DNA from 4 places in the Viridibacillus sp. KH_047 genome. Region 3 is predicted to be linked to each of the others. Evidence: predicted binding sites of a transcription regulator. Region 3 holds the regulator's gene; each other region holds the start of a gene.
What was found. Region 3 encodes LexA, which represses DNA repair genes until DNA is damaged. Its sites were predicted from a motif close to CGAACATATGTTCG; they were not measured.
Positions count from the first base shown of each region.

Region 1 (5,880 bases), 420 kb from region 3:
AGTTCTGCCTGTGTGCCATCCAAATTATCATGTGGCTTTAGCATCGGATTGTGGACATGTATATATAACACACCACCAGCTTCTGAATGTAACGGTAACCATGCCTCTGAATTTTCAACAGCCACATCCAAATAGGTTAACATTTGTAAAGATAGACCATAATACACATCATTTAAATCTAGCTTTTTCGCAGAAGATTTATAATCTACAACGCGAATATACGGTTTATCATTAATTGTAGTTGCATCTACTCGGTCAATTCGACCGCGCATTTGCATTTTCTTACCTCCATCTAATTTGATCATTAATGGTGGTAAGGGTTCTCCTGGTCCAAATGCAGCTTCTAAAGCAATCGGTTTGAAATTTGATACACGTGCATGTTGACTTAAAGAAAGCATCGTTCTTTGTACGATCAATGTCAGTTTTCTTTGAATGTAGCGATAACGCGATGTACTCATTAAAATTTGGTGATACAACAGTGGAGAAATCTTATCCACTGCTCGTTTTGCTAAATCAGCACATTGCTCTGGCGTCAACTGACCCCATTTTATATTCTTCTCATGTGTCTCCTCAGAAATCCATTTTAACGCTGCATGGAATAAGTCCCCGATTGTCGGTGTTTCCAGTCGATACTCCGCACGTTCCTCAAGACGTAAACCATAAGTTGAAAAATGTGAAAATGGACAACCATAGAACTTCTCAATACGTGAAACACTTGAGGTAAGAGTTGATCCATACAAGGCATCAGTAATATCAGGTGTAAGTTGTTCTGCTTTATTCAGCACTTTTAGTGGGCGCATTAAACGCTCTAGAATATCCGACCAATAAGGATCCTCTTCATAATACGCCTGCAACGCACGCCATTCGGGTGTAAGCTCTTTTCCATGCTCCACTTGTCTAAGTTGCATCATTAAATAGGCTAAAGACGTATTAGGGTGATTAATATAAGGGAGATCCGAGAGCTCTGATAAAGCCTCAGTTGGATCCATTAACGCCCTTGTAAATGGTGCATTGGGAATAAGTTGCTGTAACTTCTTCACATATAGAGATGGTAATAACGCTTTACTTTCTTCATCTGCAATCGCATAACTAACAACGAGCTTTTCAGAAGCCATGGTTAAGGCTCGATAGGTAATGAATGATTCTTCTAACAATCTCGTTTTAGATGTTGGTGCCAGCTCCATCCCAAGTTGCATAAACCATTCACGTTCTGCATCCGAAAGTAATCCTTCATGGTCCATCCTTTGTGGATATACACCTTCATTCATACCGATTACGAAAACTGCTTTCATATTCGTTAAACGAGACAAATCTGCTGTTGCAATGGTCACTTGATCTAATGACGGTGGGATACGTGAAAATTCTAATGTATCGAACCCTTCTTCTAATGTGTGGAGCGCTTCTTCTAGCGTCATTTCTTGTTCACCAAACATCATGACGAACTGATCAAGTACGTCTACCCATTGGTTCCACGCTTGTTCATGTTCACTTGCAGCTAGCAATTGGCCTTTGTCTATTTCTTTATCTTTTAAAGCCTGCAGTTTTTCATAAACTTCAAGATTCTCGATAAAATTAAAGAGAGCTGTTGCGATATCTTGCCCAGTTTTACAACTAGCTAATTCATTTTCTAACTCTTTTAAAGGTTCTCTTACTTTACTTCGAGCTGCTTCAATTTCTTGCTGGAAGGCGCGCTCATCATCTGTTTGATTTTTTGTTAAAAATTCTAGTCCGCGATATTTTTTATATAGCCAACGATTCTCATCAAACCAGCGCTCACTATAGATCCCTTGTGCAATAACAAAGTTTTCCAAACGGTCTGCGCGCTCCCGCCAAACTTGTAAATCTGCATCTACCGGGAAAAACAAATCCGTTTTTACTGCACGGAAAATAGGCTCGTACTTCCAATCAGATTGGATAGCCTCCAGAGCCGAGCGACTTAGTTCAATTAATGGATGATGAAGCATGGGCTTTTTTTGACTTACGAAAACAGGAATATCGTATTGAGGGAAAATTGTCGCAAACAATGGATCATATACATTGGCTTGACGATACAAAATAGCCATCTCACGATAACGAATTGCATCATTTTGCATAAATTCTCTAATTTTCCTTGCAATCGCATGTACTTCTGCACGGCGATTGACTGCTTCAATAATCTCAAAATCATCCGAAGAGTTACACGTTGTTTCTTCATGTGAATCAAATTTTTCTTCGATACATTTCAAATCATTATTTTGGAAACGGAATACTGTTTGACAATGCACTGTTGGCTCTACTTCAATGCCTTCTTCAAATGCTAATTCTTTTAAGCGTACACTTGTACGAGCAGATTGATAAAATAGTGCTTGCTCATCGTCTGCATCAGCATCTGATTCCATAGGCAAAACAATCGTTACTCGACGCGCTACTTTTAATAATTCTTGCACTAATTCAAATTCTCGTGTTGTGAATGCTGTGAATCCATCAATATAAATATCTGCAGATCGAATAATTTCCGAATCCTTTAGCTGTGCTGTTAGCAAGGGGAAATAACCTTCACTATCAATATATGTAGTACCTAATCGCTCTTCTAAAGCTGACAATAATAACTGAAGATCATGTGCCTTATCCCGCAATGTTTGTGGTGCATTCATGCCTTCAAAATCTGATAGAAGCAGTTCTAATGTTTTGCTATCCAAACTATAGCGATTAAATTCCTTTAATAAAGTTTCCATCTCATCCGTAAAGCCGCGTTTTCCAGCTGCCTGACGAAACAATGAAAACTGTTCTTTATTATCCTCTAATAAACGTTTGATAAGCATTCGGTAGCCGAAGCCGTTAATCTCTTGTCGGCTTATGCCACCAGTTTCTTGCAGGACGCGCCACGCTAAACGCTTAAACGTCGTAACCTGCGCCCGAATAAGCCCTGATACACCGTAGCGATGTGTTAAATCATATTCAGAAGAAAATGACATTTGGTCAGGAACAAGCAAGAATATTGGTGCCCCTATCGACTGTTCCTTTATAATATCAACTATTTCATGATGAATAAGTGTCGATTTTCCAGAGCCTGACCTTCCAGAAACGATACGCAGTGACATTCTAACTCCCCCTCTTTTAATCACGATAAAAATTTCAACCACTTTTACTATCTATGCTCAAAAATATGTAGACCCTTAACAAAAAAGAACGTTTGTTCCTATTTTATATTAAAAATAGAACAGTGGCAAATTACTTCACTTTTTATTTGTTCGGGAGGCTCTTCTCATATCTTCTTCCACTTTTGCATTTAAGTGTCCTTCAACCATTTTTCCGCCCCACCACATAATTCCTATCAATATAACGATTATACCAGTACGGATAGGATCTGTTATCAGCGCACTTAAATCTGAGCCAATCCAGCTAATAACGAAAATCATAACAAGTTTTGAAGCCATTATTGTAAATAAATAATGATGGCGCTTTAGATTGGATAAGCCTGCAACAATATTAACGAGCGCTGATGGTGTAAAAGGAAAACATAGCAATAGAAATAACGGAGTAAATCCTTTCATTTCAACCCAATGAATTAATCTTTTCACCGTAGCACGATTTGTCACGTAGTTCAATAATCGACTTTGCCCATATTTTCGTACGATCAAAAATACACAATAAGATCCTAACACAGCTCCGCTCCAAGAAAGTAGAAAACCAATCCATAGCCCATATGCACTGGCATTTGCGACGACAAATGCCGCTAGTGGGAGAAATGGTAAAAAAGCTTCAAAAAATGGTAGTAATATACCTAGAAGCGTGCCAAATAATCGATATTCTTTTGCTAATGCATGAAAATTTTCTAACGTTAACCAGTCAGGCATATGTTTCTCCCTCTCTAGAAAATAGCGTCTTGTCGGTATTCCAATTGAGGAATGAGCGCTACTTAAAAGTTACTGTTTATATTGTAAAATAAAGTGCAGGACAGTCATTTCATCTGCTGTATTCGTATATTGATGGATTTGATGTCCTTTAAATACGAGCGTTTCACCAACATTTAAGGTTTCACTCATATCACCAGCTTCGACAACTACTTGTCCTTTTATAGCCGTTATGGTTTCTTCTACTCCATCAGTATGTGCATCACTCTTATGACTACACCCAGGATCCATTTCTACTTTAAAGAGTTCCCAACCCCGTTCAGGGTCATAAGGAATAATTGAATATACTCGATACTTTCCATCGTTCTCCGTGACAAATGGCATTTCTGCACTATTTATTTTTAAAAATTGCTCCTTCGGTGGTTTTAATAGTGTTGAAAATGAAATGCGTAAACCGGTAGCAATTTTCCAAATCGTCGACACAGTTGGATTGGATTCTCCTTTTTCCATTTGTGCTAACTGACCTTTACTAACATCAGTTAATTTAGCCATATCATCTAAGCTAAGCAAGCGTTGATGACGGATTTTCTTCAATTGTTTTCCTAAATTACGGCTTATTTCTTCCATAAATTTCACCTCTTGTATATTTTATCATACGGCTGTATACTTTATTAAACATTTCAATGGAGGACCTACACATGAAAAAACTTGGCTTTTCAGCTGGTATGAAGGCAGGTTCTAGTATTGCGATCGGCTACTTTCCAATTGCACTGACATTTGGTTTGCTCGCAAAAACAACCGGTCTGTCAATGATTGAAGCAACGGCTATGAGTATACTCGTTTACGCTGGAGCTTCACAGTATATAGCTTTAAATTTATTGACAACAGGGACAGATCCTTTACTAATTGTCCTTAATACTTTTGTCGTCAATATCCGTCACTTTTTAATGACGGCATCACTAAATGAAAAGATGCAATCCAAAACAAAATGGAAAAAATCCATCTATGCTTTTTGGGTAACAGATGAATCATTTTCTGTACTTGCAACACGAAAAGAAGAAAAGCTACCTACTTCATTTGGTGTCGGTGTAATGCTCATTGCATATGGGAGTTGGGTTGTTTTCACAGCAGTCGGTCACTTAATAGGTGCAAATTTGCCAGCCTTCTTGCAAGTAGCCATGGGGATTGCTCTATATGCCATGTTCGTCGGCCTGTTAGTTCCCTCTATGAAAGGTAATCGCAAAGTAGTTATGCTAGCTTTGCTCGCAGCAGTTATTAATTGCTTTTTCTACTGGACACAAATTTTATCAACTGGCTGGGCATTATTAGTTGCTGCTCTGGTTTCTTCAATAACAGTTGAAATCGTTTATGCAAATCGTGCAAAACGAAAAGGAGGTTTTGTGTAATGGGTTCTTGGTACTGGTGGATGCTTATTGGTATGGCAATTGTGACGTATATTCCACGCGCAATTCCGTTAACATTCTTAGAGGGGAAAGAATTACCCCCTATTATTTCTGGTGTTTTACAAAATATCCCTTACGCAATCTTAGGAGCAATGATTTTCCCGGCAATATTGCTGATTAAAGAAGGCGATATTTTATTCGGTTTAGTTGGAACTGTAACTGCATTTGCCATCGCACTTGCAGGCGCTAATGTGATCATCGTTGTAATTGGTGCTATTGCTATTTTATCAATTTACAGTTTACTTTTTTAATTCGCTCAAAATTATTTGACTTTTCTTTCAATTGAGTATATAGTAATATATAATTCTTACAACAATTACATAGTAATATCACTTTCTTATCCAGAGAGACTGAGGGACAGGCCCTATGAAGTCTCGGCAACAGATTCATGTATGAACACTGTGCCAATTCCTACAAGCATTATTTGCTTGAAAGATGAGAACGAGATGGTTCGTATATATTTGAGAGCCTATTGTTTTCTTTCTGGTAAAGGAGCAATAGGCTCTTTTCGTTCAATAAAGAAAGTTGATGATATCAATTGTCTGCTAAGAAACTCTCATTTGAGTATCGCCCATTTGCGAGAA
Region 1 covers NZ_CM174479.1:3,515,554-3,521,433, forward strand. The annotation lists gene addB (helicase-exonuclease AddAB subunit AddB) at 1-3,080, opposite strand, end outside; gene AC3IS5_RS17345 (TVP38/TMEM64 family protein) at 3,216-3,836, opposite strand; gene AC3IS5_RS17350 (helix-turn-helix domain-containing protein) at 3,906-4,460, opposite strand; gene AC3IS5_RS17355 (AzlC family ABC transporter permease) at 4,532-5,239, shown strand; gene AC3IS5_RS17360 (AzlD domain-containing protein) at 5,239-5,547, shown strand; SAM riboswitch class I at 5,631-5,738, shown strand.
Region 1: addB (helicase-exonuclease AddAB subunit AddB) is a predicted target of LexA. The motif match lies at 3,166-3,179, and genes of this name have one in related genera.

Region 2 (5,880 bases), 440 kb from region 3:
GCGCAAAAACGTGTTGAAGGTAACAACTTCGACTCTCGTAAGCGTTTATTACAATATGATGATGTTATGCGTCAACAACGTGAAATTATCTACAAGGAACGTTACGAAGTACTTGAAACGGATAATATGCGTGATTTAGTTGAAACGATGATTGATGAAGTGTTAGTGAACACAGTAAATGCATATACTGCATCAGATTCGGAAACGGATTGGAACTTAAAAGCAATCGAAGACTTCGTTGCAGCGAATTTATTACCTGAAGGGGTTATCACTGTTGAAGATTTACAAGGTAAATCAGTTGATGATATCCTAGATGAAATTCGCAAAGAAATTAAAGCGCACTATGATGAAAAAGAGGCAGAACTTTCACCAGAGCGTATGCGTGAGTTTGAAAAAGTAATTTTACTTCGTGCAATTGACTCTAAATGGATCGATCACATCGATGCTATGGATCAATTACGCCAAGGTATCCATTTACGTGCATACGGTCAAACTGATCCACTTCGCGAATACCAACAAGAAGGTTTCGAAATGTTTGATGCTATGGTTGAAGCAATCCGCGTAGATGTTGCAAAATATGCGATGAAAGCTGAAATCCGCAGCAATTTAGAACGTGAAGAAGTGGCGAAAGGCCAAGCTGTTAACCCTAAAGAAGACGGCGAAAAAGTGAAGAAAAAACCAGTCCGCAGCAAAGATGCCAATATTGGTCGTAATGATTTATGTCCATGTGGTAGCGGTAAAAAATATAAAAACTGCCATGGTGCAGTTTAATAAAGCCTAATTGTATGATTAAATGAATAGGTGGCAACTAACAAAACATGGGGGGATTTTATCCTCTCATGTTTTATGCCGTCCTAAGGGGTAATCATTAGGCAAAGATTATTGTGAAATAATCAAACCAAATTTGGAGGAATACAAAAAATGTTTGAATTAGCAGACGTGCGTAACGAGTTAGACAATTCAGCTAAGAAATTAGCGGACTTCAGGGGGTCTCTTTGACTTAGAAAACAAAGAGGCACGAATACAAGAATTTGACGAATTAATGCTTGAACCAGAGTTCTGGAACAATCAACAACAAGCACAAAATATTATTAATGAGTCAAAAGGCTTAAAAGAAGTTGTGAATGAGTATAAAGAATTAGAAGATACACAAGAAAACTTAGAAATGACACTAGAATTATTACGTGAAGAACCTGATGAAGAATTACAAGAAGATTTAGCCGTGGAGTTAAAAGAATTCGTAGCACGTTTAAAAGAATTCGAACTACAGTTATTATTAAGTGAACCGTATGATAAGAACAACGCAATCTTGGAACTTCACCCGGGCGCTGGTGGTACCGAGTCACAAGATTGGGGTTCGATGTTATTACGTATGTATACACGTTGGGCTGAAAAACGCGGCTTTAAAGTTGAAACAATGGATTATTTACCAGGCGATGAGGCCGGCATCAAGTCGGTTACATTGGCTATCAAAGGGCATAATGCATATGGCTATTTAAAAGCTGAGAAAGGTGTTCACCGTCTTGTACGTATTTCGCCTTTCGATTCTTCAGGTCGCCGTCATACTTCATTCGTATCATGTGATGTGATGCCAGAATTCAACGACGAAATTGAAATTGAAATTCGCACAGAAGACTTGAAAGTTGATACGTACCGTGCAACTGGTGCAGGTGGTCAGCATATTAACACGACTGACTCCGCTGTTCGTATTACACACACACCAACAGGTACGGTTGTTCAATGTCAGGCTGAACGTTCACAAATTAAAAACCGTGAAAAAGCAATGGGTATGTTAAAAGCGAAGTTGTATCAATTGAAAATTGATGAACAACAAGCGGAATTGGACGAAATTCGTGGAGAACAAAAAGAAATTGGCTGGGGTAGTCAAATTCGTTCATACGTATTCCACCCATATTCAATGGTAAAAGACCACCGCACAAGTGCTGAAACAGGAAACGTGCAAAATGTTATGGATGGTGACATTGATCAATTTATCAATGCTTACTTACGATCTAAACTATAATTTATCTATGAAAAGCCATTCGACGGAGTAATTCGTTGAATGGCTTTTTTGCATGTAAAAAGGGTATGCTTCCTACTTGCAATTTCTTATAAACGTAGTAAAATACAAAGTAAGAACAAATGTTCCTATTTTGGAGGTGGAAGCATGTCGCGTATCCCAAATGAAGCTCTTGTAGTGCTTGAAACAGTTATCTACTTACCAATGGTACTATCCATTTTCGAAAGAGACTGTAAAGCATTTGAACAAGGAACATTCAAATTGAAGCGGCCATATATCGATTTAGTGCATGAAGCGATGAAACAGGTGCAAAGTGAATTACATGCAGCTCATCAATATTTGCAAAAAAACCGGCTTAAAATTATGCGAGGAAATCGTGATGAGTTATTTTCTGAATATATCTTCATTTACAATAATAATGAAGAACATCGTCGGTATTCTAATATTCGATTACGTAATCGGGTAGAAGAATTGTTATCAATTTATTTAACAAAAGTTCAATTTAAAAAAGAGAAGGACGTTTAATCTCAAAACGTTGTTGTAAAAAGTATGCCATTGCTAGTTGAGTTCTCATTGTGATGACTGATACGTCTACTTCGACATCTTGTCCGTTTTTAAAAGACACGAGACTTTTTGATGGACCAGCATCTTCAAAAAACTCAATTGCATGCATAGCAAACCAAACGTTATAATGCGAACTAGGCGATAAAGTGGGCATGAAAATACAAGGTGTACCATAATCATATGCAACAACAATCGGTAGCTTATGGCGTGCGCCAAGATATTCTTTTGACTTGTTCGTAGCGAGCTTAAAAGAAGTACCATAGTCAGAGCAAGATTTATGTATCACTCGAGCTGGCCTTGCATCTACAAGAAATTCCCTCTCCTTTTCAACTACTCTTGTGTAAATGTGATTACCCTCGAAAACTGGCATAAGGGCAAATGTACTAAAAGACAATGTGAAATTCGATAATTTCGTCAGTTTTTTATCCAATACTTGTTCCTCCTTCCGAATATAATTGAAATCAGTATAATTTCACTATCATTTTAACTATAATTGGTATAAAGTGCAATGGTAAAGTGGAATATATAATTAAAATTTCCTATATATTACCTCTATTATAAATTAAGATTGCTTATTTTTCTGAAATTTCTTATAATAGAAAAAAGGCATTCGAGGTGAGATCGTTGGATAAATATTATTCCTATACCGATTTTCTAAAAGCTCTTGGACGAACTGACAACACGAATAATGCTGAAAAATTATTAGATACGATCTATTTAGATTTGTTTTTAAACCATATACATCGTGCACAAACGGAAGAGTATCTATTAGCTTGCATTGACTCAGCCCTAGATGAAAGAAATGAAGTCGCCTTTTATAAATACGCAAAAGAATTAGAGAAATTGCAGACAACCGCCGGATAAGCATTGTTAAACAATTAATGATAAAAGAAATACTCGTATAAGTTTCCAACTTATACATAGAGAATTACAGCATAAAAAAATCGTTCCAAAATTGGAGCGATTTTTTTTATTGATAAAATTATTTGGAAAATAAAAAAGTGTAAACAACATGGAGTGGACAGATAGAATCTTGTTTTTAAATTGAAATTAACGAAAGTAAAAGAAGTGAATAAATCTCAAAAAAATTAATGGATTGGGAGTACAATAATTGGCAAAACAACGAAACTAGTTTGAAAAACATATGTTCGCTTATTGCTCGATATTTCCAATTTGCTATGTTAAAATATATGTAATTAGTAACAAGGAGGACGTGGCTATGGTTCAGGCATTTGATTTACATTCACCATACAAGCCAAATGGCGATCAGCCAGCAGCAATAGCAGAGCTTGTCGAAGGTGTTCGTCAAGGTAAACAACACCAAACCTTACTAGGAGCAACTGGTACAGGTAAAACATTTACAATTTCCAATGTTATAAAAGAAGTCAAAAAGCCGACCCTTGTGATAGCGCATAATAAGACACTTGCGGGTCAATTATATAGTGAATTTAAAGAATTCTTTCCAAATAATGCAGTAGAATATTTCGTCAGCTATTATGACTACTATCAGCCAGAAGCTTATGTACCACAAACTGATACATATATCGAGAAGGACTCTAGTATTAATGATGAAATTGATAAGTTGCGACATTCGGCAACATCTTCATTATTTGAAAGAGAAGATGTTATCGTCATCGCATCTGTTTCTTGTATTTATGGTCTCGGTTCACCAGAAGAATATCGAGAAATGGTGTTGTCCATCCGAACAGGGATGGAAATCGAAAGGAATCAATTGTTACGTAAACTTGTAGATATTCAGTATGAACGTAATGATATTAATTTCACCCGCGGTACATTTCGAGTACGCGGTGATGTTGTCGAGATTTTCCCAGTATCTCGAGATGAGAGATGCTTACGCGTAGAATTTTTCGGTGATGAAGTAGAGCGTATTCGTGAAGTTGATGCGTTAACAGGTGAAATTATCGGTGAACGTGAACATGTCGCTATCTTCCCAGCATCCCACTTCGTTACGAGAGAAGAAAAAATGGTCAAAGCCATTGAGAATATTAAAGATGAATTGAAGGAACAACTTGAGAAACTTCGTGAGGAAGATAAATTACTAGAGGCACAACGCTTAGAACAAAGAACAAATTATGATTTAGAAATGATGAGTGAAGTGGGCTTCTGTTCAGGCGTAGAAAACTATTCTCGCCATTTAACGCTAAGACCAGCAGGCGCAACACCTTACACATTATTAGATTACTTCCCAGAGGACTTTTTGCTAGTGGTAGATGAAAGCCATGTTACATTACCACAAATCCGGGGAATGTATAACGGTGACCAAGCGCGCAAAGGTGTTTTAGTTGATCATGGATTCCGATTACCATCAGCACTTGATAATAGACCGTTAAAATTTGAAGAATTTGAGAAACATGTTCATAACGCGATTTTTGTTTCTGCTACACCAGGACCTTATGAATTAGAACATACACCTGACATGGTAGAGCAAATTATTCGTCCAACTGGTCTACTTGATCCTGAGATTGAAGTACGACCGATTGAAGGTCAGATCGATGATTTAATCCATGAAATTAATTTACGGACTGAAAAAAATGAGCGTGTATTAATTACAACATTAACGAAAAAAATGTCAGAAGATTTAACGGATTATTTAAAAGAAATTGGGATTAAAGTACAGTACTTACACTCAGAAGTAAAAACGTTAGAGCGAATCGAAATCATTCGTGAATTACGTATGGGAGTATACGACGTATTAATCGGTATTAACTTACTACGTGAAGGTATCGATATCCCAGAAGTATCTTTAGTAGCCATATTGGATGCAGATAAGGAAGGCTTCCTACGTTCAGAACGTTCGCTCATCCAAACAATTGGACGTGCAGCGCGTAATTCGAACGGTCACGTTATTATGTATGCAGATCGTATGACGGATTCGATGACAAAAGCAATCGACGAAACAAATCGCCGTCGCACAATTCAAGCTGCCTACAATGAGGAGCATGGGATTACGCCAAGAACCATTCAGAAGGAAATTCGCGACGTCATTCGTGCAACACAGGCAGCTGAAGAACAAGAAACATATGTAACGAAAGTATTGAAGGGTAAAAAGCTAACAAAGCAAGAAAGAGAAACGCTTTTACTTTCATTAGAAAAAGAAATGAAGGATGCAGCAAAAGCGCTCGACTTCGAACGTGCAGCAGAACTTCGTGATACAATCCTGGAACTGAAATCGGAAGGATGAAGGAATTGAAAAACCAAGAAATTATCGTTCAAGGTGCACGTGCAAATAATTTAAAAAATATAGATGTTAAAATACCGCGAGATAAGCTAGTTGT
Region 2 covers NZ_CM174479.1:3,533,339-3,539,218, reverse strand. The annotation lists gene secA (preprotein translocase subunit SecA) at 1-771, shown strand, start outside; one part of gene prfB (peptide chain release factor 2) at 922-996, shown strand; one part of gene prfB (peptide chain release factor 2) at 998-2,023, shown strand; gene AC3IS5_RS17430 (YhjD family protein) at 2,168-2,545, shown strand; gene AC3IS5_RS17425 (competence protein ComK) at 2,523-3,014, opposite strand; gene AC3IS5_RS17420 (IDEAL domain-containing protein) at 3,200-3,448, shown strand; gene uvrB (excinuclease ABC subunit UvrB) at 3,804-5,786, shown strand; gene uvrA (excinuclease ABC subunit UvrA) at 5,792-5,880, shown strand, end outside.
Region 2: uvrB (excinuclease ABC subunit UvrB) is a predicted target of LexA. The motif match lies at 3,722-3,735, and genes of this name have one in related genera.

Region 3 (5,880 bases):
AGCCATTGGAGCAGCCCCCATTGGTAATCCTGGGTGACCTGAGTTAGCCTTTTCAATAGCATCAATTGACAAAGTTCGAATAGTGTTAATTGCAAGCTGATCTGCTTGTTGAGTCATTTTAATAGACATCCTTTCTTAAGCTAAATAGTGTACTAATATATTTTAGTCAAAAATCTAATATAAAACAATGTTTTCTCTATAAATATGTGTTTAATTTAACCGATTATTCTTATTTTGTTTTTGACGTAACTTCTCAGGCGTTACTTCATTTCCCTCTGGATCGAAAACACGGACATTTTCAATCGTCTCACGCATTGAAGATCGAAATGTGTCTAAGTACTCTTTACGAAGTGCTGTTTGTTCTTTTGCTTCTTCTACAGTTAAACCTTGTGACTTTGATTTTTTAGAAAGTACACTTATACGTTGTAATTTTTCTTTTGATAACATTTATTTCTCACCTTTCATACAGACCTTAATACAAAGGTATGCAAAAAAGACCGCAAGCGCAAGCTTTTAGTCTTTATTTTTCTCTTTAAATTCCATAAATCTTCGATGAATTGTCGCTTTACTTACTTGGAAGCCCAATCCTCTCAAAGTGTCTGCAATTTCTTCAAATGTCATACCCTTCTGTCTAAGTTGAATGATTTGTTCAATTGGAACATCTATGCGATCTCTACCCTCAGGATTTCCTCGATCTTTTAAATTTTTTTCTGGCCTGTATCCGTTCTGTACAGCTCGTCTCATCCCTCTACGGATTTTCGCATTATGTAATTTACGTTGATACTCTTCGACTATCGCTAGAATTTCTAGCAACATAGCGTCCATCTCATTTAGCCGGGCGTGACCTGCGTCACTTAATGTGAAAATATCTGTATTCGTTTTTTGCAGTAAATGAAGTACCGCCATTCGGCCATTGCCACGTCCTAAACGTGTCTCATCTTGAACAAATAGTGCTGGTTGTTCATATTCCTTCACACTCTCAAGTAAATCAAGTAATCCTTCCCGATCAATATCATATCCACTATGTCGATCTGTAAAGACTTGTGCAACTTCATAGCCTTTACTCGTTGCAAATTCCCTTAACTCAATCTCTTGCCTTTCAAGCGAAGTATCTTGTGTATCTTTTTCAGTACTTACACGACAATAGAGTATTGCTATTTTTTGTTTCATTTATTATCACTCGCCACTTCTACTCCTATATTTGGAACTTTAAAATTATCATGTTCCGGAACTATTAGAGTATGCCCCGCATAAATAGTATCGTCAATTAAATTATTTTCATTTTTAACCTTTGCTATCCATTCATGGTCAGCCATTTTACCTTTATATCTATCTGCAAGAGAAATTAAAGTATCTCCGTCATGAACTTTAATTTCTTTATATGATGTTTTCCCACTATTTGCAACCACTAATATTGTTGTAAATATTACGCAAAATCCAAAAAGTAATGTAATATATTGATTTTTTTTGAACCAACTCACACTTATTCTCCCCTTTTTCGAATACCCGTTCGGAATGTATGTTCTCAATATAAACCGAACATTTGTTTTTGTCAACGGCTTTTTCGAACTTATGTTTGCACTGTTTGTTCGCTAATGCTATACTATTAATAACTTTTACATAGTATGAGATAAAGAGGTGATTGGATTGAAAAAAGTATCGAAAAGACAAGAAGATATATTGTCTTTCATCAAAGAGGAAGTTCGCACTAAAGGATACCCACCTTCCGTCCGTGAAATTGGTGAAGCAGTTGGTCTTGCATCAAGTTCTACAGTCCACGGACATCTTGCTAGACTTGAGAGCAAAGGGCTGATTCGACGAGATCCAACGAAACCTCGTGCAATCGAAATTTTAGATCAACAAGATTCTACAATCGCAAAACAAGGTGTTGTACATGTACCACTAGTTGGTAAAGTTACTGCAGGCCTTCCTATTACGGCAATTGAGAATATTGAAGAATACTTCCCTATTCCAGATTCTTATGGAACAACTGAAGATCAAATTTTCATGCTTGAAATTATGGGCGAATCTATGATCGAAGCTGGTATATTAGATGGAGACTATGTAATCGTGAAACAACAAGCAACCGCAAGTAATGGTGAAATTGTTGTAGCGATGACAGAGGATAATGAAGCAACTGTAAAACGATTTTTTAAAGAGGAATCTTATTTCCGCTTACAGCCAGAAAACTCTTCAATGGAGCCAATTATCGTAGATCAAGTTTCCATTTTAGGAAAAGTAGTTGGTTTGTATCGTAACGTATTATAAGGTACAACTATATCGGATTGTAGGAATCAGTGAAATATGGATTCTTGCAATCTTTTTTTATACATAACCAAAATATATTATTCATATATTCGCACATTTTATATAACGCAGGCCACATATATCGTTATCGTGATTTATTCTCTATTTTAGTTACTTTAAGTATTATTCGGTTACACAAAAAGAGAAATCGAAAAACAAGTAAAGAAAATCAGCAAAATAACGAATCGTAAAATTGATCCACCCCCTATTATACCTCTCATAAATGCAGACTTCGTATGACAAAGAATTAATCCAACAGTTTTCGTAAATACCACTAGGATACTTCCCAAAAACAACTATTTTTTTTATTGTTGGACAAATTGCACAACCTCTTTTCATTTTAAACCATATGTTATCAATGTAAGTCATTCGAATCGGAAAGGAGGTCTTGAAAATGAGTATTAATAGAGATGGTTGTAAGTGTGATAAGTGTGATAAGCAACATCACCATGAAAAAGAAGAACATCGTTGTAATGGTTGCGCATGTGATCAATTAAGACGATTGCAAACACAGACTGAAGTTGATGTTTTCTTAAAAGGTGGTTCGGTGTTAGAAGATGTCGTTTTTATTACCTTAGATCAGAAAAATTGTTGCGCATTCTTTAATGATCCAGAAACTGAACCTGGTTCAACACTTATCGTAGACTGCCAAGAAATTCAAGCTATTCGTATTGAAGCAAATTAATAAGTAATAACGGGTCTCTTTCTTTATGGAAGAGGCCTTTCTGATCAGCAAGAGAATCATCGGAATTTATTTAAGCGTAGGCTATCAACCGTACATAGAAAGTATTTGCCATTCGTGCATGTTGTCACCTGGACAATAAAACGTATTCACCTTCCTAAATGATTCCCCATCACGCCACTCACCCCTTCCCCTGCATATTTAACCGTCCAGCAACTTTTATGGCGTAATCTGTCGCCTTATCTCTACAAAGCCCTTTGTGGCTCATGCTTGTGTTTAGGTGTGATTCAAATTGTTGTTCCAACCTATCTGTATAACCGAAACGTTTAATAGTTCCAATGGCTATTTCTATATGATTTACTGCTCTTTCAATCTCGCTCATCTTCCATTATCTCCAATCCATTTAGCCGCTGTGTCCATTCGGCTATTTTCAACGATAATTTTGCAAATTGTTCATAACTTAGCTTTCCGTTTTCATGCTTGCATTCCATACTTGTGAAATATTCGTCTTGCTGGGCGACAATAAATTCTTACTCTTCATGTGTCATACGCTACACTCCTAATAGATTGAATCGTTTAGCTAATTAATATCTATTTTCTCCAATTGACGGTTAGTAATTCCTTTTGTAGCGATAAGTATTAACACTAAGATGCCCACGTTTACTTATTTGCGTTTTCCACCATTCGTCCGCGGCCTCTTTGCAAGCCTTCACTATCACGCTCATTTCCTAATATCTCCAATGTATTTAAAATGTCCTATGGCTTAACAAGAAGTCCAAGCAGAGAGTTTTTCACTTTATGCTAGCGTGCCCACATTTCTACTTGAGCCTTTTTAGGCATCTTAGTATGTGGTTACATTATAATAGTTCAGTAAGCACTTCTGGTAGATCCGTTACAAACGGAACTTCTGGTATGCCTGCAAGCGGAAAACCATCTCGAACAGCAACTGGTTTAGGACTAACTTTTTCTTTAACGCCAAGTCCTGCATTTGCTTTTGTTAATACTAATACAACATATTATATTGGTATGAATAGTAATGTAACCCTTAAAAGAGGTACGTCTAGTTGGAAACTTCAATTAGTTAATAATATGCCTTAAGGAAGTAAGTTAATCTTAAGATCATGTAAATACAAAAGCGATTCACTCACCAACAGAGTGAATCGCTTTTTTTAGATTAAGAGTCTTTTTACAGCTCTCTTTTTGTTAAGAACTTTTTCTGCTTTGTTTTTACAACAAAAGAAAAATTTACATATTTTATTTATTAATATAGAAGAAACATTGCATGAGATCATTCGAGATATTGTTTTATGGGTAGTTATCCAACTCGAATCGTCTGACAGACTATACTTTTTCTACATATTCCTTCTTTGCTGTGATGTACAGACCACTTTTGGTTTTGCACCATTTCCTAAATCCACACTATACAATGCATACAAATCCGCAATGGAACATATAGATCATGAATTACTACCAACTCACTCTACAAGACATACTCACGCTGTTATGTTTCTTGAAGCTGGGGTATACCTATGAAAGAGGTCCAGGAAAGATTAGGTCACGGATCTATACAAATTACATCAGACATTTATTCACACGTTACAAGAAAGATGGAAAATAAATCGATTGAGAAATTCGATGAATATATGCAGAAAAAATCAGCGAAATGATACATCGTAAAAATTTCGTGGTATAAATGTGGTAACTTTTCAAATGCGTTACCACGAGATGTGAATCGTGGTAAATAAAAAAACCGTTGAAGTCTAGAGCCTCAACGGTTTTAACTATTAATACATTTTCAAGTAGTCTCGTTACTTGCCCTTACTGACTTTCAGCTTATCAGCAATCTTTTGAAAACTTTTTTCTGAACTTCATGTGCAATTTAGCAAACTCTCTCTTTATGACTCCAAGTAGCAAATATCTTAGCAAGTGTTTTTTTCTCATCTGTTGTCATATACAACTACTTAGAATCGATATCATAAAGCTCGTCCGTTATATCTGGAATCACATCGATACCCTCAAAGAACCGTCTCTGATAAATAGATCGTTTATCAGCACCTATCAATTTCAAATGTAATTTGGTTCAAACCACTACCCCCACTGTTTCGTTATATTCCTCTGTCAAACGCTCATCACAAAAGTTTTCGTAAACACCACGAGGATACTTTCCAAAAACTTCGAGCGCATCAATTATTCCTTCACGTTCGTCGTGCGTTAATTTAATATTAATCCCCCAAAGTTTTCATTGCTTAATTACTTGGTAATTACCCCAAATTGGTGACATAGGTAAACGATAATCCCTAAAACAATACCGTTTAACAATCAGCTATAGTAAAGCGAGTGAAACACTGGTATATTATAGAAATGTTATACCAATTTTATGAAGGGGTGTATTTATGAGTAAAATTTTTGACGAATTACAAAAAGAAATCATATTTGAAGCAAAAAAAGGATTCCCTATATTGCTGTCTGGCGCGATTGTCTTCTTAATTTTCACACTAATGCCCTTAGTTTTCCCAATAGAAGCTGTACGTTTAATTTGGATATTTGGCTTAGGTGCCGTTTTTCCTATTGGAATTCTTATTAGTAAAATCCTTGGTGTTAATTTACATACTACTAACAACCCTTTAGGTACTTTAGGTGGAATAGTTGCAGCTCCCCAGGCTTTTTATATACCTGTATATATAATTGTGTATATGAAAATTCCAGAATACCTTCCCTTCACAATCGGTTTACTTGCAGGATCTCATTTTCTGCCTTACATGTGGATTTATAAAAGCAAAGCTTATTTATTTGTTACTTTAGGCACCTGTCTTTCCGCTCTATTCATAGGTGGCTTCCTTGTTGATCAAGCTTTCACACTTGTACCTTTAGCAATTTCTATTGTGTATGGA
Region 3 covers NZ_CM174479.1:3,094,910-3,100,789, forward strand. The annotation lists gene tkt (transketolase) at 1-117, opposite strand, end outside; gene AC3IS5_RS15280 (DUF896 domain-containing protein) at 211-447, opposite strand; gene AC3IS5_RS15285 (YneB family resolvase-like protein) at 514-1,170, opposite strand; gene yneA (cell division suppressor protein YneA) at 1,167-1,481, opposite strand; gene lexA (transcriptional repressor LexA) at 1,648-2,268, shown strand; gene AC3IS5_RS15300 (hydrolase) at 2,702-2,992, shown strand; gene AC3IS5_RS15305 (hypothetical protein) at 3,171-3,371, opposite strand; gene AC3IS5_RS15310 (hypothetical protein) at 3,836-4,087, shown strand; gene AC3IS5_RS15315 (hypothetical protein) at 4,519-4,656, shown strand; gene AC3IS5_RS15320 (DUF7010 family protein) at 5,383-5,880, shown strand, end outside.

Region 4 (5,880 bases), 1.7 Mb from region 3:
AGGATAAGAAGATCGTTGTCTCTGAGAAGGTATGGAAAGGATTTATGCCTTGGATAGCACTTGCTTACGGACTAGAAGGTCTTGGTTATATTGTGACTGGTACGTTTTTAGTTGATATTATTCATGAAATTCCTAATTTAAGAGAGTATGCATCATATAGCTGGGTTGTTGTCGGTATCGGCGCCATTCCATCTGCTCCACTTTGGATTATGTTGATGTCAAAATATTCACCTGTTCGTATCATTTCGATTGCGTATATTTTACAAGTCATTGGTATTTTACTGCCAATCGTATCTCCAACTATTTTCGGTATCATGACATCGGCATTTTTATTTGGTATGACGTTTGTAGGAATCGTGACGATGACCACGTCTTATGCAAGACAACTATTTCCAACAAAGAGTGCAAGTGTTGTATCTACTCTAACGACCCTTTATGCGCTTGGGCAAATTATTGGACCATTAATTGCTGGCAAGTTGGCAGCTTTTTATAAAAGTTACAATGTTGCGCTCATTTTTGCTGGAAGTGTTGTAGCAATTGCACTTTGTCTTATGTTGTTCGGAAAATGGAGGACGATGGAAAAAGAAGAAGAAAGTTATATGGCTTTAAAAAATATAGCTAAGTAATTACTCCATGTGAATTTTTTGATAAACAATATGAGCATATTTTGAAAGAAATTTTTCAAAATATGCTTTTTTCTATACGTAAGATGGTCTGTCATTTAATAAAAGAAGGTTATTTGAAACTTAAATAGAATTACATCTATAAGGCTTTAAAAAATAGTGTAATTTAAAGGGGATTGGAGAATGAATCGTTTAAATTTAGTTACTTTGGGTGTTAAAGATATGTTAAAGTCATTACGTTTTTATCGAGATGGACTTGGATTTGAAGTATTTGTATACGGGAACGACGCCGATCCAGATGTAATTTTCTTTAATAATGGTGGAACAAAAATTTCTCTATTTCCAATTGATCGCTTAGTACAAGATATTGATGAAGATAATCCTCCTGCAATTAGCAATGGTTTTTGCGGATTTACCCTTGCTTATAATGGAAAGTCAAAAGAAGAAGTTGATGAAATATTTGTATTAGCAAAAAAAGCTGGTGCGAAAATTGTGAAAGAACCTGAAACAGTGTTCTGGGGTGGTTATAGTGGCTATTTCCAAGACCCAAACGGCTATTACTGGGAAGTTGCTTACGGGGAAAACTGGGAGTTCGATGAGAATGATATGTTAATTATTACTGAAGGTTAACTTGAGCCTTTGATAAAGCTGTGTTTGACTCAGACAGCTTTGTTGTTACTCTATTTTCATTGCAAAAAAGCTATCCAAAATTTTATGGATAGCTTTTTCTTATTTCTATTGCTGACTAAAAGGAGCTAGTTTTTCTTGATGCCACTCATATTCCTCAAAATCTGCAACTATATAGGCGTTTTCAAACACTTCATGTACTTCTTGTAACATGCTTTTTATATCTTGTGGGAAAAATCTTGCGCTTAAATGATTTAGCAATAAATTTTTTGCTCCTGCTTTAATAGCTATGTTTGCTGCATCCATATTTGTGGAGTGACCGTAATTAGCAGCCAGCGCTTCCGTTGCATGATCGAATGTTGATTCATGCACGACAATATCCGCGTTTTTACTCAATAAAACAGCATTTTCACATGAGCGTGTGTCTCCTAAAATCGTAACGATAAAGCCGTCTTTAGGTGGATCTGTTACGTCACTACTTTTCACTATTCGACCATCTTCTAAAGTAATGTCAGAACCATTTTTCAATTGACCCAATAGTGGGCCCTTAGGAACACCCAAAGCTATTGCTTTTTCAATTTGCAATGTCCCTCGTAGCGGCTTTTGTTCAATTCGGTAGCCATAACAAGGTACGACATGCTGTAAAGGTTTTGCTGTAACCACAAATCCATCATCTTCAAACACTACACCTTCAGTAACCTCAACAAATTCAATAGGATAATTAAGATGGGTTTGAGATAGCTGTAATGTTACTTCGATCCAAGTCTTTAATCCTGCTGGCCCATATATGGTAAGCAATTCTTCTCCACCTTGGAAAGAACGAGAGCTAAGTAAGCCAGGGAGCCCAAATATATGATCTCCGTGTAAATGAGTGATAAATATTTTCTCTAATTTTCTTGGCTTTAGTGTTGTATGTAAAATTTGATGTTGCGTCGCTTCACCACAATCAAACAGCCAAAATGTACCGCGTTCTTCTAATAATTTAACGGCTAGTGCACTTGTATTCCGTGTTTTTGACGGCATTCCAGCACCTGTACCTAAGAATTGTATATGCAAATGAAGTCCTCCTTACGGTATAAACAATGATCAACATATGAAGAATCCTCATAATGATTCCTTGCTATTTATGCTTTTGTATTGCTAACGTCTTATAACTAGTATAACAAAAAAGATGCGTATCAATCACCATATGGACATTGATACACATCTCATCTATGAATTACTTACATTTAAGATTATATTACAAAAGAAGTTATTTCTTTTATCTTTGAGGTTCTTCCGACACCGGTGAAATTATAGATATCACAGAAAGCATAGCTTTTCTTATTTTCTAAAACTAAGGTGCCATTGATTGAACCAGTGCTTCCATGCGTTATGATGTTATTAATATGTAACTCTGTTGCTCTGTCTTTTTCCGTTTGTGACAGCATTTCAGCAACATGATTTTTGCCTTGGATGTGCTTATCACCAACAATAACCCAACTTACATTATCCTTCAAATGCTCAAGAATGAAACTTTGATCCTTTTTTGCAAAAGCAATAGCAAGTTCTTGAAGTAATTTTTTCTTAGGTGCATTTCCGCAGTCGTCAGTGCAGACTACTTTTAAACTTCCATACTCTTCATTTGTCTTATCCATAATGCTCCCCCCCTAAAGATTTTTTCATTAATCCTTATGATCTTCTAAAAAGTCTTTGCTAAAACTCGTTTGTGATTCATAACTAGGTTTTTTCTTTTCTTTCATACCTTTAGAAATGATTTCTTTACCGTATTTCTTTTGGAGCTGCTCGACTACTTGGATAATTGGCTCCTCTTTAGCGTGTTGTTCATAGTTAAAAATGGATAACTGCTCTGCTGTTTCTTTGCGATCAATCACATTACTCACTGTCACGCCGAGTAATCGAACCGGTTCACCATGCCAATGTTTTTTTGTTAAATCAATCGCTATTTCAAGAATATCTGATTTTTTATAAATGGCATTGGAAAATGTTTTACTACGACTTGAGTTATGCCAATCAGCATCTCGAATTTGAATGGATACCGTATGGCCAGCTAAATTTTTAGCTGAAAGACGTTTTGCAACTCTCTCACAAAGACCATCAATTGTTTTACGGATTTCATCCCATTCAACTAAATCGATTGGCAAAGTTGTGGAATTACCTACGCTTTTCGTATCATAAATCGAATTTGGATCGACTTCCCTGTTATCAATGCCATTTGCTCTGTCTTTTAACCTTGCACCATTTTTACCTAAGTTACTTTTTAAAAAGGCTTCAGAAGCTTGTGCTAAATCACCGATTGTGTTGATTTTTAGTTCGTTAAGTTTTTTTGCTGTGCTCTCACCAACGCCATGCATTTCTATAACTGGTAATGACCATAAAATATTTGGCAATTCACGTTTTCTTAAAACGGTAATACCCATTGGCTTTTTCATGTCAGAAGCTGTTTTAGCCAAAAATTTATTCGGTGCAATCCCAATCGATGATGGTAAATCCAGCTCATTTAAAATCCTTTTTTGAATGCTTTCTGCGAGTTCAATCGCTTCACGTCCATTTACAAGTTCCGTAACATCAATATAACCTTCATCTATGGATACAGGCTCTACGAGTTCGGTATATGTTCGAAGTATGTCAAATATCGCTTTTGAAGCAATACGATAGCGTTCAAAATTCGGTGGCAACAAAATGAGATCCGGACATTTTCGCTTTGCTTCCCAAACAGCCATCGTCGTGTAAACCCCTTTGGCACGCGCTTCATACGAACAAGTGACGAGAATGCCACGTCGCTCCTTCGGGTTACCCGCAATGGCGATTGCTTTACCTTTAAGTGTTGGATCATGTGATTGCTCTACAGAGGCATAGAAACAGTTCATATCGATATGAAAAATTATTCGCCCTTTTTGTTTCCGCTCCGCCATCACACATCTCTCCTGCTTCTTTTATTATGAACATTATAGCAAAAACAACGAACAGATGTTGGTATTTCTATCTTTATAAGATCTAGTGCTTTAAAATCCACGAAAAAGCAAATAGAAATAAAAAGAGCATCCTCAGTCATTGACTAAGAATGCTCTATCTCAAGACGAACTAAGCTTTTGCTGCTCTTTCGTCTTCTTTTAATTTTTGCATATAGGCTTTGAGTTCTTTTATTCCTTCAAGCGAGTCAACTAGTACTGAAGGCGAAACGATTGTAATCATCCGTTCTTCTAGATTGGCAACTGCAGTGAAATATTTTGTTTTGGAATAATTAACCAGACCTATTTGTTGCAAATGTTCAGCTGGAATATCGAGAATTTCTTTTGCTTCGACAACGAGTAGACCAAATAGGAAATCGTCTATTTGTAGGACTACTATTCGTACTTGCTCTCCCACTGCCTGACCTCTGTATAAGATTTGCTCGAAATCTAATATCGGCATTAGTTCTCCGCGCATTCTCATTAAACCTGTTACATAGCTTGGTAAGTGTGGTATGGGATTAACATGTTCCATTTTCTCGATCGATACGACGTGATCGATGGTAACAGCATATTCTTCTTGACCACAACGGAAAACGACTACTTTACTATTAGACATTGGCTTCTACCTCTTCTTGTAATATGTGTTATTTAATTTCAGCCGCGCATTTTACAATTTCCACTAATAAGTCCGCAAGTTTTTCTAATTCTTCAACTGGGATACGTTCTTTTGTTGTGTGGATGTCTTCATAACCGACAGCAAGGTTGACTGTAGGGATGCCAAATCCAGCGATTACATTTGCATCACTACCCCCACCACTTGTCAAAATTTCTGGTGTACGACCAATTTTGCGAACGGCCTCTTGAGCGACTTTCACGACTAAATCGTCTTCAGTGAAACGGAAACCCGGGTACATGCGCTTAATAGTTATTTCGGCTTTACCACCCATTTTTTCAGCAGTTTGTTCGAAAACTTCTTTCATATGGGCAGTTTGTGCCTCTAATTTCGCTTCATTAATTGAACGAGCTTCAGCTAAAATATGCACTTCATCACAAACGATATTCGTTGCTTGTCCACCTTCAAAGCGACCAATGTTTGCTGTTGTTTCAGCATCTAAACGACCTAATTTCATCGCTGCAATTGATTTTGCTGCAACAGTAATAGCTGAAATTCCTTTTTCAGGTGCAACACCAGCATGAGCTGTTTTACCATAAATAACAGCTGCCACTTTCGCTTGGTAAGGTGCTGCCGTTACGATGCCTCCCACTTTACAGTCACTATCAACTGCAAAGCCATATTTAGCAAAGATTTTCGACGGGTCTAGCTCTTTCGCTCCTGCTAAACCGCTTTCTTCACCAGTAGTTATAATGTACTGGATATCACCATGCGCGATATTTTGTTCTTTTAAGCGTTTTGGTAATTCAAGAAGTGCTGCTATTCCCGCTTTATCATCCGCACCTAAAATTGTTGTACCATCAGAATGGATATAGCCATCTTCTTTGATAATTGGTTTAATTCCTTTACCAGGTACTACAGTATCCATATGCGATGTAAAGTAAATCGGTTGTGCTTCTACAGTCCCACGTAGTGTACAGATTAAGTTACCCGAAGCATGACCATTACGGCTTGCAGCATCATCTTCTTCGACTTCAAATCCTAATGCTTCTAATTTAGTTTT
Region 4 covers NZ_CM174479.1:1,429,006-1,434,885, reverse strand. The annotation lists gene AC3IS5_RS07225 (YbfB/YjiJ family MFS transporter) at 1-626, shown strand, start outside; gene AC3IS5_RS07220 (VOC family protein) at 807-1,253, shown strand; gene rnz (ribonuclease Z) at 1,359-2,306, opposite strand; gene AC3IS5_RS07210 (nuclear transport factor 2-like protein) at 2,486-2,887, opposite strand; gene AC3IS5_RS07205 (DNA polymerase IV) at 2,915-4,165, opposite strand; gene AC3IS5_RS07200 (chemotaxis protein CheW) at 4,335-4,820, opposite strand; gene AC3IS5_RS07195 (M20/M25/M40 family metallo-hydrolase) at 4,849-5,880, opposite strand, start outside.
Region 4: AC3IS5_RS07205 (DNA polymerase IV) is a predicted target of LexA. The motif match lies at 4,214-4,227, and genes of this name have one in related genera.